2 regions of the Streptomyces sp. LaBMicrA B280 genome follow, and region 1 is predicted to be linked to the other one. Evidence: predicted binding sites of a transcription regulator. Region 1 holds the regulator's gene; the other holds the start of a gene.
The links. The regulator HspR, encoded in region 1, represses chaperone genes until heat shock. The targets are predictions, from matches to a motif close to TTGAGNNNNNNNNNCTCAA.
Positions count from the first base shown of each region.

Region 1 (7,348 bases):
GCGCCGGGCGGACGAGGCGCCGGGCTCATAACGAGGCGTCGCGCGCGGCCGCCGGCAGGCCCCTGCCGCTGCCGTCCAGGCCCGCCTGCGCGATGCGCACCCCCAGCTGGGTACGGCTCGCCGCGCCCAGGGTCTCCGAGAGGCGGGCGATGTGCGCGCGGCAGGTGCGCACGCTGATGCCGAGCCGCTCGGCGATCACCGCGTCCTGATGGCCCTCGGCGAGCAGCGCCGCGATGGACTGCTCGCGGTGCGAGATGCCCTCGATACCGGTGTCCGGCAGCGGCGCGGTGAGCGGGATGGCGAGCCGCCACAGCCGCTCGAAGACGGTCACCAGGTACTCCACCAGCGCCGGGTGGCGCAGCTCCAGGGCCATGGTGCGGTCGGCGTTCGCCGGGATGAAGGCCACGGTGCGGTCGAAGAGGATGAGCCGGTCGATGACCTCGTCCAGGGTGCGGGCCTCCACCGTGTCGCCCATCAGCTCCAGGTAGTTGAGCAGCCCCTGCCCGTGCCGGGCCACATGCGTGTACAGGTCCCGCATGCGCACGCCCCGCCCGCGCAGGGCCAGCGCCCGGTGCAGGCCCTCGGTCAGCTCGGCCTCCCGGCGGATGCCGCCCGGCTGCACGGTGAGCACCTCGGTGGTGCACGCCTGCGTCGCCTCGTCCATCGCGGCCTGGATCCGGGACAGCCCGTCCAGCACCCGTACCGCGCTGCCCCCGCCCGGCGCCGCGAGCGCCTGCAACTGGCCGAGCCCGGCGTACCACTCGAAGGCGGCCACCGCCGAACCCACCCGGCGCTGGCTCTCACTGACCTCGTCGTAGACCCCGCGCAGCAGCCGGGTCATGACCTCCTGCGGGGAGGTGGGGACCAGCCAGTCCATGTCGTCGGGGTCCGGGTGCAGCAGGGCCAGTTCCAGCAGGCAGGGCACCGCCTCGGCCTCGACGCGCGGCACCCGGCCCCGGCGCACCGCCCGTGAGTACACGCGGTCCCCGGCCTCGCACAGCTGGTCGGCACCGTGGGGATGCTCCGCCCTCCGCCCGGCCATCGCGCATTCCACCCCCGGTGTGCTGCCACTTCCGCAGCGCAACTATGCGTGGCGCCGACCGGGTCCGCAACACGGCTCCCCAGGGCGCGGCGGTCGTTAGCGACCCTTTCGTCCGGGTATCCCCCAGGCTCCGCCCCTCGCATTGCAACAAGATGACGGTGGCGACGCCCGCAGGACGAGGGCATCGTTGATCGCGCCGCCGCACCGCGCCCGCCGGGGAGGCGCGGTGCGGCGACCTGCTACTTCAGGCCGATCGCCGCGCACTGCGCCTTGAACTTGGCGGTGCAGATGTCGTCCACGGTGTAGATGCCGTCCGCGATGACCGTGTCCTTGATGGACTTGCGCGTGAGGGCGCTCACCTGGACCAGCTTGGACGGGATGTTCTTGGTGGTGGGGCTGTCCACCTTGTCCTCGGTGAGGGCGTCGAACTGGATGTCCTTGCCCTGGACCTTGGAGACGGCCATCTGCGCGGCGGCCTCGGCCTCGTCCGGGTAGGACTTGTAGACGCTCATGTACTGCTCGCCCGCCACCACCCGCTGTACGGCGTCCAGTTCGGCGTCCTGGCCGGTCACCGGCGGCAGGCTGGTGACGCCCGCGGCCTTCAGTGCCTTGATGACACCGCCCGCCATGCCGTCGTTGGCGGAGTAGACGCCCGCGATGTTGCCCGCGCCGATCTGGCTGATCGCCTTCGCCATGTTGGCCTGGGCGTTCTCCGGCTTCCAGTCCGTGGTGTCGTAGCTGGCCGCGATGGTCACCTTGCCGTTCAGCTCGGAGAGCGCGCCCTCCTTGAACTGCTTGGCGTTCGGGTCGGTGGGCGAGCCGTTCATCATCACGATCTTCGTGGCGGTGCTCGCGTTCGAGCCCAGCGCGTCCAGCAGCGAGCGGCCCTGCACCTCGCCGACGAGCTCGTTGTCGAAGGAGACGTACGCGCTGATCGGGCCCTCGGCCAGGCGGTCGTAGGCGATGACCGGGATGCCCGCGTCCTTGGCCTTCTTCACCTCGCCCGCGATGCCGTGCGCGTCGACGGCGTCGAGCAGGATCACATCGACCTTGTCGTCGATCATCTTCTGCATCTGGCCGGACTGCTTGGCCGCGTCCGCGTTCGCGTTCGCGTACTCGACCTTGCCCTGCTTGGCGGTCAGGTCGGCGACCTTGCTCTTGATGATGGGGTAGTCGAACTTGTCGTAGCGCGTGTTGGTCTTCTCCGGCAGCAGCAGGCCCACGGTGAGGTCGTTGCCCTTGGCCGGGCTCGCGCTCGTGCTGTCCCCCGTCGCGTTCAGGACGCCGCAGCCGGCCAGCGAGAGGGTCGCCGCGGAGGCGGCCACGGACAGGGCGATACGGCGCATACGAGGGCTCACTTCACGTGTGTTTCGGACGTGGGTGCTGCTAGAGGACCCAGGTGTCTGAAAAGACAACGCGGAGCCGACAGCCGGCGTCAAGAAGCCTTGCTTAACGAGTGGGCAACACTACGCGCCGTCCAACATGTGAAAGCAATGGGGAAACCTCTCCAAACACCCTTTACGGACCGTCCATCCAAGGGGAGTTCACGAGGCGGCAAAGAATGGGTTGTGCCCGTGACGGGCCCCGTGACGTGCCCGCCGCCGGGCCCGCCGGGTCCGGGGACGGCGAAGGGCCCGCGGACGGGATGCGTCCGCGGGCCCTTCGCCGTGCGTGGTGGGGCGGGTGCTCAGTCGCCCTGCTGCGGGGACCGCTTGGGCCGCCACACGACCAGCGCGCTGGTCTGCTGGACCTCCTGATACGGGACCAGGTCCCGCCGGTAGGAGGCGTGCACGGCGGCCTCGCGCTGGCGCATGGTGGCCGCCGCGCCGTCCAGGGCCGACTCCAGCTCCACGACGCGGGACTGGAGCGCGGCGACCTGGTTCTCCAGTTCGATGATGCGCTTGATGCCGGCCAGGTTGATGCCCTCGTCCTGCGACAACTGCTGCACCTGGCGGAGCAGTTCGATGTCACGGGCCGAGTAGCGCCGGCCCCGGCCCGCGGTGCGGTCCGGGGAGACCAGGCCCAGGCGGTCGTACTGGCGCAGCGTCTGCGGGTGGAGTCCGGAGAGCTGGGCCGCCACCGAGATGACGTAGACCGGGGTCTCCTCGGTCAGTTCGTACGGATTGCGCCGCCGGCCTTCCATCACGCTCAAGCTCCCTTCGCGGCCTCGAACAGCTCCGCCCGCGGGTCCTCGCCCGCGGTCGCCTCGCGATACGCCTCCAGTGCGTCACGAGCCTTCCCCGACAGGTCCTCCGGGACACTCACCTCGACGGTGACCAGGAGGTCGCCGCGGGTGCCGTCCTTGCGGACCGCGCCCTTGCCGCGGGCCCGCATGGTCCTGCCGTTCGGAGTGCCCGGGGGCAGCTTCAGGGTGACCGGCGGGCCGCCGAGGGTCGGCACCCGCACCTCGCCGCCGAGCGCGGCCTCGGCGAAGGTGACCGGGACGGTCACCGTGAGGTTGTCGCCCTTGCGGCCGAACACCGGGTGCTCGCCCACGTGCACGGTCACATACAGATCGCCTGCCGGGCCGCCCCGCTCGCCGGGGGCGCCCTTGCCGCGCAGCCGGATCCGCTGCCCGTCGGTGACACCCGCCGGGATGCGGACCTGCATGGTGCGCGAGGACTTGGCGCGGCCGCTGCCCTTGCAGTCCGGGCAGGGGTTCTCGGCGATCAGACCGCGGCCCTTGCAGTCGGGGCAGGGGTCGGTCAGCGAGAAGCCGCCGCCCGAGCCCCGGGCGATCTGGCCGGTGCCGACGCAGGTCGGGCACACCCGGGGCGTGCCGTTCTTGTCGCCGGTGCCGGAACAGGCCTTGCAGGGCTGCTGGGAGGTCATCCGCAGCGGCACCGTGGCCCCCTCGATCGCCTCGGTGAAGCTGAGGGTGACCTCGGTGTCCACGTCCTGGCCGCGGCGCGGCTGCGTACGGGTCGCCCCGCCCGCGCCGCCCCGGTTGAACAGGCCCCCGAAGACATCGCCGAGCCCGCCGCCGAAGCCGCCGCCCTGGGCGGTGCCGCCGCCTCCGAAGAGGTCGCCCAGATCGAAGTTGAAGTTGCCGCCGCCGGCGCCCGGCCCGGGGCCGAAGCCGCCGTTGCCGAACAGGGCGCGCGCCTCGTCGTACTCCTTGCGCTTCTTGGGGTCGCCGAGGATGTCGTTGGCCTCGGAGATCTCCTTGAAGCGCTCCTCGGCCTTGGCATTGCCCTTGTTGGCGTCCGGGTGGAACTCGCGCGCGAGCTTCCGGTACGCCTTCTTGATCTCGGCCTCGGTGGCGTCCTTGGGGACGCCGAGGACCTTGTAGAAGTCCTTCTCGATGAAGTCCTTGGTGCTCATCCCCGACGTCCCTCCTTCCCGTCCGCTGTGATTACGTCAGCCCTCCTCCGGGCCACCGTTCTCCTTGTCGTCGGCCGCCTCGGACTTCTCCTCGGCGCCCTCGGCCTTGCCCGCCTTCTCCGGCTTCCCGGCCTGCGCGCCCGGCTGCGGCTCGGCGACGGCCACCCGCGCGGGGCGAATGGTGCGCTCGCCGATGCGATACCCGGGCTGCAGGATCGCCACGCAGGTCGTCTCGGTGACGTCCGGCGCGTAGCTGTGCATCAGGGCCTCGTGGATGGTCGGGTCGAAGGGCTCGCCCTCCTTGCCGAACTGCTGGAGGCCCAGCTTGGCCGCGGTGGCCTCGGTCGACTCGGCCACCGACTTGAAGCCGCCGACCAGTTCGCCGTGTTCCCGTGCGCGGCCGATGTCGTCGAGCACGGGCAGCAGCTCGGTCAGGAGGTTCGCGATGGCGATCTCCTTGACCGTGACCCGGTCCCGCTCGACCCGGCGGCGGTAGTTCTGGTACTCGGCCTGGAGCCGCTGGAGGTCCGCGGTGCGCTCGTTCAGCGCGGTGCGTACCTGGTCCAGCTGGGCGACCAGACCGGCGTCTGCGTTCGCGTCCCCGGCCGGGGCCGCCCCCTCCTTGGGGGCGGCCTTCGACTCGGCGTCGTCAGGGGTGGCGCCGGAGGGGACGTCGGGCTTCTCGTCAAAGCCCGGGGTCTCCTCCGTCACGCGGCACCGTCCTTGCGCTCGTCGTCCACGATCTCGGCGTCCACGACGTCGTCGTCGGCCTTGGCCTGGCCGGCACCGGCGTCACCGTCGCCCGCGGCCTGCGCGCCCTGGGCGTCGGCGTACATCGCCTGGCCGAGCTTCTGCGAGACGGCCGCGACCTTCTCGGTGGCGGTGCGGATCTCGGCGGTGTCCTCGCCCTTGAGCTTCTCCTTCAGCTCGGCGATGGCGGACTCCACCTCGGTCTTGACCTCGCCCGGGACCTTGTCCTCGTTGTCCTTGAGGAACTTCTCGGTCTGGTAGACGAGCTGCTCGCCCTGGTTGCGGGTCTCGGCGGCCTCGCGGCGCTTGTGGTCGTCCTCCGCGTAGCGCTCGGCCTCCTCGCGCATGCGGTCGACCTCGTCCTTCGGCAGCGAGGAGCCGCCGGTGACGGTCATCTTCTGCTCCTTGCCGGTGCCGAGGTCCTTCGCCGTGACGTGCATGATGCCGTTGGCGTCGATGTCGAAGGAGACCTCGATCTGCGGGACGCCGCGGGGCGCCGGCGGCAGACCGGTCAGCTCGAACATGCCGAGCTTCTTGTTGTACGCCGCGATCTCGCGCTCGCCCTGGTAGACCTGGATCTGCACGGACGGCTGGTTGTCCTCGGCCGTGGTGAAGATCTCGGAGCGCTTCGTCGGGATCGTGGTGTTGCGCTCGATCAGCTTGGTCATGATGCCGCCCTTGGTCTCGATACCGAGGGACAGCGGGGTGACGTCGAGCAGCAGGACGTCCTTGACCTCGCCCTTGAGGACACCGGCCTGGAGCGAGGCGCCGATGGCGACGACCTCGTCCGGGTTGACGCCCTTGTTGGCCTCCTTGCCGCCGGTCAGCTCCTTGACGAGCTCGGCCACGGCGGGCATACGGGTGGAGCCACCGACGAGGACGACGTGGTCGATCTCGTTGATGGAGATGCCGGCGTCCTTGATGACGTTGTGGAACGGCGTCTTGCAGCGCTCCAGCAGGTCGGCCGTCAGCTGCTGGAACTGGGCGCGGGTGAGCTTCTCGTCCAGGTGCAGCGGGCCCTCGGCGGACGCCGTGATGTAGGGCAGGTTGATCGAGGTCTCGGTGGACGAGGACAGCTCGATCTTGGCCTTCTCGGCGGCCTCGCGGAGGCGCTGGAGGGCCATCTTGTCCTTGGACAGGTCCACGCCGTGACCGGACTGGAACTGCTTGACCAGGTAGTCGACGACGCGCTGGTCCCAGTCGTCACCACCGAGGTGGTTGTCACCGTTGGTGGCCTTCACCTCGACGACGCCGTCGCCGATCTCCAGCAGGGACACGTCGAAGGTGCCGCCGCCGAGGTCGAAGACGAGGATCGTCTGGTCGTCCTTGTCGAGGCCGTAGGCCAGCGCGGCGGCCGTCGGCTCGTTGACGATGCGCAGGACGTTCAGGCCCGCGATCTCGCCGGCCTCCTTCGTCGCCTGGCGCTCGGAGTCGTTGAAGTACGCCGGGACGGTGATGACCGCGTCGGTCACCTTCTCGCCCAGGTAGGACTCGGCGTCCCGCTTCAGCTTCTGCAGGATGAAGGCGCTCATCTGCTGCGGGTTGAACTGCTTCCCGTCGAGCTCGATCTTCCAGTCCGTGCCCATGTGGCGCTTCACGGAGCGGATGGTCCGGTCCACGTTCGTGACCGCCTGGCGCTTGGCGACCTCGCCGACCAGCACCTCACCGTTCTTCGCGAAGGCGACGACGGACGGCGTGGTCCTGGCACCCTCGGCGTTGGTGATGACGGTGGGCTCGCCGCCCTCCAGAACGCTGACGACGGAGTTAGTCGTGCCCAGGTCGATGCCGACCGCACGTGCCATGGTTGATTCCTCCAGCTGACTTGAGTGCAACGGACTCAAGTGTGCACGAGCGGGCCGCTGGGGTCAACAGACCTGAGTCATCCAGACTCAAGTCTTATCCGTTCCTTACACGCAACCGCCCGTTGACCTGCGTCGATGCCATACGGCGAGGTCGCTGGACCGGAATCCGAACGGGCGCCCGCAGCAGCACGAGCACCAGGACGGCCGCTCCTCCCGCCACCCAGAGCGCGAGTTCCTCCCCCGCCCACCCGGCATGCACGAGCACTCCCGCGAACACCGCGGCGAAGGCACCCACCCCGAGCACCACCACGGCCCCCGGCTGGGTGAGCCCGAACCGCCGCAGCCGGTGCACCAGGTGGTCCGGGCCGCGCCGCAGCAACGGGCGGCGCCCGAGCAGCCGTACGAGGACCACCAGGGCGGCGTCCGCGAG
Region 1 is NZ_JBMJCT010000033.1:301,941-309,288, reverse strand. It holds gene ACLF5H_RS26355 (LuxR C-terminal-related transcriptional regulator) at 1-31, shown strand, start outside; gene ACLF5H_RS26350 (LuxR C-terminal-related transcriptional regulator) at 26-1,042, opposite strand; gene ACLF5H_RS26345 (sugar ABC transporter substrate-binding protein) at 1,282-2,388, opposite strand; gene ACLF5H_RS26340 (heat shock protein transcriptional repressor HspR) at 2,730-3,185, opposite strand; gene dnaJ (molecular chaperone DnaJ) at 3,191-4,366, opposite strand; gene grpE (nucleotide exchange factor GrpE) at 4,403-5,077, opposite strand; gene dnaK (molecular chaperone DnaK) at 5,074-6,918, opposite strand; gene ACLF5H_RS26320 (MraY family glycosyltransferase) at 7,013-7,348, opposite strand, start outside.

Region 2 (7,348 bases), on a different contig from region 1:
GACAGGGGTCCGGCGCGGTGCCAGTCGACGACGGCGGGCTCCCGCTCCACGACCGTGATCCGTCCCCAGCGAGGATCGTCGGACGCGTGTGCGAGTGAGAATCCGACGCCGAGCCCGCCGATCAGCACGGCCGGTGCCGGGCGCCCGTCGAGGGCGTCGTACGCCGCGTCGATCAGCAGCCGCTCCGAGCGGCCGTCCGAAGTGTCCATGAGGAAACAGCCGTTGGCGATGATCTGGAGCAGCGTGCCGTGTCTGCGCAGCACCACCTCGCCGTACGGCCCCTCGCGCCGGTCCAGCACCACGGGGGAGTCGTCTGGGGCAGCCATGGGTCCATCCTGCTTGAACAGGGCTTTGCTTTCACGGCAATTACGGATGTCGGGCCCGTGGGGCGGGGGGTGCCGGACGTGGCCGGAACTTATGAGGTTGCCGTGAAATCGCTCTCCCCGGGCTCCGGACGTGGACAGCGGCTTCCTCCAGCACGGAGGGTGGGGCGGAACGGAAGGAGCGCCACCGTGGAACGGATCGCGCCGAAGACCGTGGGCGCGGACCTGCTGGACGGTGTGCCCCGCCAGCGGTCCGTGCTGCCCGCGCCGCCGCCCGCCCGGCGTCTCGCGATGCCGCTCGCGCGCCCCTGGCCGCTGCTGCCGACGCCCGCCCGGACGCCGTTCACCTTCGGCTACGCGGCACTGCTGGCCGTCACCTCCCTGGTCGCGGCGAAGGCGCCGCCCTCCCTGGTGTACGCCCTCTATCAGGGCTCCAGCACGGACGTGGCCCACCTGGTGCGCTCGCCCGCGGTGGTGCTGCTGACCAGCGCGCTGTGGATCGCGGGCGGGCTCGTCTCGCCGTACGCGGTCGCGTTCGTCCTGGTGCTCACCGCGCTGGAGCGCCGGATAGGGGGTGCGCGGGCCGCCTGTGTCTTCCTCACCGGTCATGTCCTGGCGACCCTGGCGACGGAGGTCCCGGTGGGCCTCGCGGTCCTCGCCGGGCATCTCCCTGAGACCTCCCTGCACCGCCTGGACTACGGCATCAGCTTCGGCGTCGCCGCGAGCACGGGCGCCCTGGCCGGCCTCCTGCGCCCCTGGCTGGGATGGCCGCTGCTCGCCGGTACGGCGGGCCTCCTGCTCAACGACCTGCTCGCCTATACGGACCCCATGACGAACTGGGGCCATCTGATCGCGCTGACGATCGGCGTGTCGACATGGCCCGTCATACGCCGCTGGGCGGCCGCCGAGACCCCTTGAGGCCGCCTCGCCTGCACTGATGCCCAGTGCCACAGGAGTCTGTATGGGACGGTGGCCGCGGCCGGCGCGATGGAGGTTTTGTCTGCGCGGTCGGCACAAGCGTGTGCAGATCAATCCGGCGTTGCCGGAGGGCGGGGATGCTCGATCGCTCGTCCCGCCTTACGGCGGTCCACTTGTCAGTGGCAGTCAATAGTGTGAGGCAACAGGGGCTGGACGGCCGGCTGAGAGGGGACCGTATGCTGCGCTCACTGGGGGAGGGGCAACCAGAGGGGGGCGCCCATGGCGCAAGCTGTGAGGGGCGGCATAACAGAGCCTGTCGATCGACGCACGTTTACCACCTGCATGGAGCAGCTCCAGGAGGGCTACATGCAGAGCGTTGCGGCGACCGCAGGCTGTCTTTTCATCAAACAGGGCCGAGACATGTTCGGCGCCGACGCCATGCTGGTGCGCACGTCCTCCGACCCTCTGGGGGAGGAGACGAGCTTCTACGTCCAGATGAAGAGCACGACCCAGATAGCCATCGACGGCAATGCGGAGTCGTTTCGTTACCGCTTCGAGAAGCGGGAATACATGGAGCGTCTCGTACGCCCTCGCTTGGGCATGAAGTCCCTCTTGGTCGTCATGGCCATACCCAAGGGGCAGGCGGAGTGGACACGGACAGCCCACACGCACTTGGAGGTCATGCAAGCCTGCTACTGGATGAGCCTTGAGGGGATGACAGTCCCTCCGGCCGAGAAGCCGTCGGTTCATGTTCCCACTTCCAACCTCTTCAACGCCGGGGCACTGACCGCCATCATGGAAAAGATCGAGAGGGGTGAGTCGCTCCATGCCTGAGTTGGCGTCGACCGAACTCGATCTGTGGCGCGTCGATCCGACGCGGCTCACCACGCTCATGACTGAAGCAGGCTGGACACTCGTCGGCAGGCGCAGTGGCATCTACAACCGCCTCGCTCCTCCTGGTGAGCCCGACGCCCGAGCCGGATCGTTTGTCGTACCGCTGGACCGTGAAGCGCCGGAGTACATCGAGGTTCTGCAAAGCCTGCTCCAGCAGGTCACTGCTCCCAACTTCCGAAGTCTGTGGGCCCGGTCGATCGCGCCACGGCTCTTCACCGACCCTACGGATGAGTTCCGCTTCCGCAGGGAGGCGGCCTTCCCCAGTGGCCTGATTTCCTGGCGAGAGGGCGAGCGGCTCATCTCATCCGCTCGCCGCACTCTGGTTGCAGGCGCCAAGTCGTACATCGACCAGACGCGGCACTTCGGCAACCGGCACGGCCAGTTCGCCAACCGCTACCTCGACTCCGTACTTATGGGGCAGACAGAGCCGGGCAGCTACATCGTCAAGGCTTTCGCTCCCTCGGCAACGACCGTACCGCTGCGCAAACTTTCTGCCGCCTCACCGTCCTTGGATTTGGGCGCGGCAGTGGGACCGTACGGTCGAGACGTGAGCCATGCCGTAGTGAGAGCCCTGTCCGCGACCGCCGAAGCCATCGATCACTATCGCTCCAGCGGATCGCTCACAGGTTTTGACGCCGGCGTGCGAGAGGGGGTGTCATACGAGATGGCAACCGCGATTCTCGGCATCGCCGAGCACTCGGATGGTTCGGACATCACGATTGAATGGGACACCTCTGTGCCGGGAGGATTCGAGGAACCTGTATCGCGATACGAATTCTCTGGTGGCGATGCCCCCATCCTTGAGAAGGCTGCACATCGGCTGGCCGCGGCAGAGGACTCCGGCTTTGTGACCGTGACCGGACGAGTTCACCTACTGGCCCGCAAGGAAGCCGATGGTCCAGGCGTCTTCGGCGTCGACAACGTCATGGGAGGGCAACCCCGAAAGGTGCGAGTACGGCTGGCAGACGAGGATCAGTACTATGAGGCTATTCACGCCTACGAGGAGAACCTCGGCCTACAGGTCTACGGCCGACTAGAGCGTGAAGGTAATCTGCATTGGCTCTACGACGCCAGCGTTGTGCGCACGGTTGGTCACTTGGATGCCTTGCTGCACGTTGAGGCTATGGAACAACCGCAAATCACCCAGGGGCAGATGAGCATCGACGACACGGATTTAGGTGCGACCTCTTCATGAGGCTGGTCGGCTTCACCAGTTCCTGTGGGCCTGCGACCGGCTCGGCATGTTGGTGCAGAGGTGTGTGTCTCCGCTTCCAGGGCCTCCCCGATGGCCGCGACCAGCCGGGCGTCCGCTCGCCCCTTCGCCTGCCAGGCATGGATCGCCCGCTGGTCCAATAGCCCCCAGACCCCTGCCGGACGTCGCACGACCGGCAGGGGGTCCCGTCTCGATCTCCACCATGTGCCGTTCCCATTCGCGCGCCGCCTCCCGCACCGGCTCCGGCAACGTCGCGAGCAACCTGGACAGCTCCACTGCGGGCAGTGGCTCTGCGCCGGTGACAGCGAAGCCAGCACCACCGAGCTCCCGTCGCCGACCGCAGCCGCACGGACGTCGGCGAGCGCCACCACCTGGTGTTCTCCGTTGTCGTAGGTGATCCAGCCCCCTGGCCGCAACACCGGCTTGCCCTGCCCGGCCATCACCTTCATAGCCCGGCTGACACCAGCGCGACAGCTGACATCGGCACCGAGACATCCACCGTCAGCTCGTGCGACCGCAGCAGGTGGAACAGCACCGGCAGCATTCCGATCGAGTCCCCCGCTGAGGCTCCCGGCACCAGCGGCTGTGGCTCGGCGAACACGGCCAGCGACTCGGTGGCCACGGGCTCTAGCCGGTGGCGGGAGCGGCGGTAGCCCGCCAGCCGGCGCACATTGCCCATCACGATCGCGTCCGGTGCCCCGACCAGCCGGAACTCCCATCCCACCTGGATGCAGGCTGCCTGCGGCGCCCCGAACTTCACCACGTCCCGAGGCTCGTGCCGTTCCGCCGGACGGCAATCGACCACCACCCCGTGCCGTTCTCGCAGCGGGCGAAGTAGTCCGGCGCATGCGAGATGCCCTTGCTCGCATCTGATCGCCAGAACAGCTGAGACGAGATTCACGCCACCGACGAGTCGAAGTCCAGGAGCATCACGTGGTCACGCTCCAGCCAGGACTCGTACCCGGCTCGCCCGCCCATCGTGGACGACCACCACAGGCCCGGCAGATGCCGCTGACCCCTGTACGACTTGAACGCGCGTACCGGCGCGAGGGTCCCGAGCCGGAGTGCCAGGCATCCACTAGCGGGGGGCGGAACTCCGGCAGTACCCCCAACGAACCTGTCGTGACTCTAACCAGAGCCCGCGACGAAAGGGCACTCTGCAAGACAAGAGACCAGACGAAGCATGAAGCTGCAAAGCTGAAGAGAGCCAGGTCAAGGGCCAACCGACAAGGCGATCGCTGACAGCGAACGCCCCGTTGGGAACATTCCCCCGGCGACAGACATTGAGTCGGCATAACTCAAGTTGACTGCCGAAGGGGAGATCATGGCTGCTGAGTCATCGGCGTTCACGCTCGTCCTGCCCGTGCTGCCGCTCGACGATGAGGTCGTGCTGCCCGGCATGGTGGTTCCGCTGGACCTGAGCGATGCCGAGGTCCGCGCCGCGGTGGAGGCCGCACAGGCCGCCGCGCGTTCGGAACCCGGCAAGCCAAGGGTGCTGCTGGTGCCCCGGGTGGACGGCACGTACGCCAGGACCGGTGTGCTGGGCACGGTCGAGCAGGTGGGCCGGCTGGCCGACGGCGACCCCGGCGCGCTGATCCGCGGCCGAAGCCGCGTCCGCATCGGCGCCGGTACCACCGGACCGGGCGCCGCCCTGTGGGTCGAGGGCGCCGAGGTGGACGAGAGCCTGCCCGAGCCGCTGCCCGGCCAGGTCGCCGAACTCGTCAAGGAATACAAGGCACTCGCCACCAGCTGGCTGCGCAAGCGCGGCGCCTGGCAGGTCGTGGACCGCGTCCAGGCCATCGACGGCGTCTCCGCGCTCGCCGACAACTCCGGCTACTCGCCCTTCCTCACCACCGAGCAGAAGGTCGAACTCCTGGAGACCGCCGACCCGGTGGCCCGCCTCAAGCTCGCCACGCAGCAGCTGCGCGACCACCTCGCCGAGCAGGACGTGGCCGAGACCATCGCCAAGGACGTCCAGGAGGGCGTCGACAAGCAGCAGCGCGAGTTCCTGCTGCGCCGTCAGCTGGAGGCCGTCCGCAAGGAGCTGCGCGAGCTGAACGGCGACCAGGAGGGCGCGGAGTCCGACGACTACCGCTCCCGGGTGGAGGCCGCCGACCTGCCGGAGACGGTCCGCGAGGCCGCGCTCAAGGAGGTCGACAAGCTGGAGCGGTCCTCCGACCAGTCGCCGGAGGGCAGCTGGATCCGCACCTGGCTGGACACCGTCCTCGAACTGCCCTGGAACGAGCGGACCGAGGACGCGTACGACATCCGGGGCGCCAAGGCGGTCCTCGACGCGGAACACGCGGGCCTGGAGGACGTCAAGGAGCGCATCACCGAGTACCTGGCCGTGCGCAAGCGGCGCGGCGACCGCGGACTCGGGGTGATCGGCGGGCGGCGCGGGGGCGCGGTGCTCGCGCTGGTCGGCCCGCCCGGTGTCGGCAAGACCAGCCTGGGCGAGTCGGTCGCGCACGCCATGGGCCGCAAGTTCGTCCGCGTCGCGCTCGGCGGCGTCCGCGACGAAGCCGAGATCCGCGGTCACCGCCGTACGTATGTCGGCGCGTTGCCCGGCCGGATCGTGCGCGCGATCAAGGAGGCCGGGTCCATGAACCCGGTCGTGCTCCTGGACGAGATCGACAAGGTGGGCTCGGACTTCCGGGGCGACCCGGCCGCCGCCCTCCTGGAGGTGCTCGACCCGGCGCAGAACCACACCTTCCGCGACCACTACCTGGAGGTCGAACTCGACCTGTCCGACGTCGTCTTCCTGGCCACCGCCAATGTCCTGGAGGCGATCCCGGAGGCGCTCGCCGACCGGATGGAGATCGTCCGTCTGGACGGCTACACCGAGGACGAGAAGGTCGTCATCGCCCGGGACCACCTGCTGCCGCGCCAGCTGGAGCGGGCCGGGCTCGACTCCGGCGAGGTCATGCTGGCGGAGAGCGCGCTGCGCAAGCTCGCGGGCGAGTACACGCGGGAGGCGGGCGTGCGCAATCTGGAGCGCTCGATCGCCCGGCTGCTGCGCAAGGTCGCGGCCCAGCACGAACTGGGCGAGCGGGAGCTGCCGTGCACCGTCGCGGACGACGACCTGCGCGCCCTGATCGGGCGGCCGCACCATGTGCCCGAGTCGGCGCAGGACCCGGCCGAGCGCCGTACGGCCGTGCCCGGGGTGGCGACCGGGCTCGCGGTCACCGGCGCGGGCGGCGACGTGCTCTTCGTGGAGGCGTCCCTCGCCGACCCGGAGACCGGCGCGGCGGGGCTGACCCTGACCGGTCAGCTGGGCGATGTGATGAAGGAGTCGGCGCGGATCGCGCTGAGCTTCCTGCGCAGCCACGGCGCCGAACTGGAGCTGCCGGTGACCGATCTGAAGGACCGGGGCGTGCACATCCACTTCCCGGCGGGCGCGGTCCCCAAGGACGGCCCGAGCGCGGGTGTCACCCTGACCACCGCGCTGGCCTCGCTGCTCTCCGGCCGTCAGGTGCGCACGGACGTGGCGATGACCGGTGAGGTCTCGCTGACCGGCCGGGTGCTGCCGATCGGCGGGGTGAAGCAGAAGCTGCTCGCCGCGCAGCGCGCCGGGGTGACCACCGTGATCATCCCCAAGCGCAACGAGGCCGACCTGGACGACGTCCCGGCCGAGGTGCTGGACAAGCTCGACGTGCACACCGTGACCGACGTCCGCCAGGTCTTGGAGCTGGCGCTGGTGCCCGCGGCCGACGCGGCGGCGCCGGAGGTTCCCCTGGCGGCGTGACGGACGCTTCGGGGAAGGGCAGGGCCCGGGTCCCGTGAGGGAGGCCCGGGTCCTCGCCGTGCGCACGCCCGGCTCGGTGAGCCGGGCGTGGCGGGGCGTCGGCCGATGACGCCCGGTGGCCGCCCCGGCCGTCAGCCGTTGGCGAGCGCCTGGACGCGGTCGAGCGCGCCGTTGAAGTAGTCGTGGTCGCCGACGGTCGCGCCGGAGGAGGTGTACTGCCACATCGTGTAGTACGACCAGCCGCCCGGCAGCGTC
Region 2 is NZ_JBMJCT010000065.1:22,307-29,654, reverse strand. It holds gene ACLF5H_RS35935 (spermidine synthase) at 1-326, opposite strand, end outside; gene ACLF5H_RS35930 (rhomboid-like protein) at 513-1,241, shown strand; gene ACLF5H_RS35925 (DUF4365 domain-containing protein) at 1,584-2,075, shown strand; gene ACLF5H_RS35920 (hypothetical protein) at 2,068-3,330, shown strand; gene ACLF5H_RS35915 (hypothetical protein) at 3,794-4,111, opposite strand; gene lon (endopeptidase La) at 4,673-7,093, shown strand; gene ACLF5H_RS35905 (lysozyme) at 7,225-7,348, opposite strand, start outside.
Region 2: the regulator HspR is predicted to act here: its motif matches at 4,632-4,650, upstream of lon (endopeptidase La).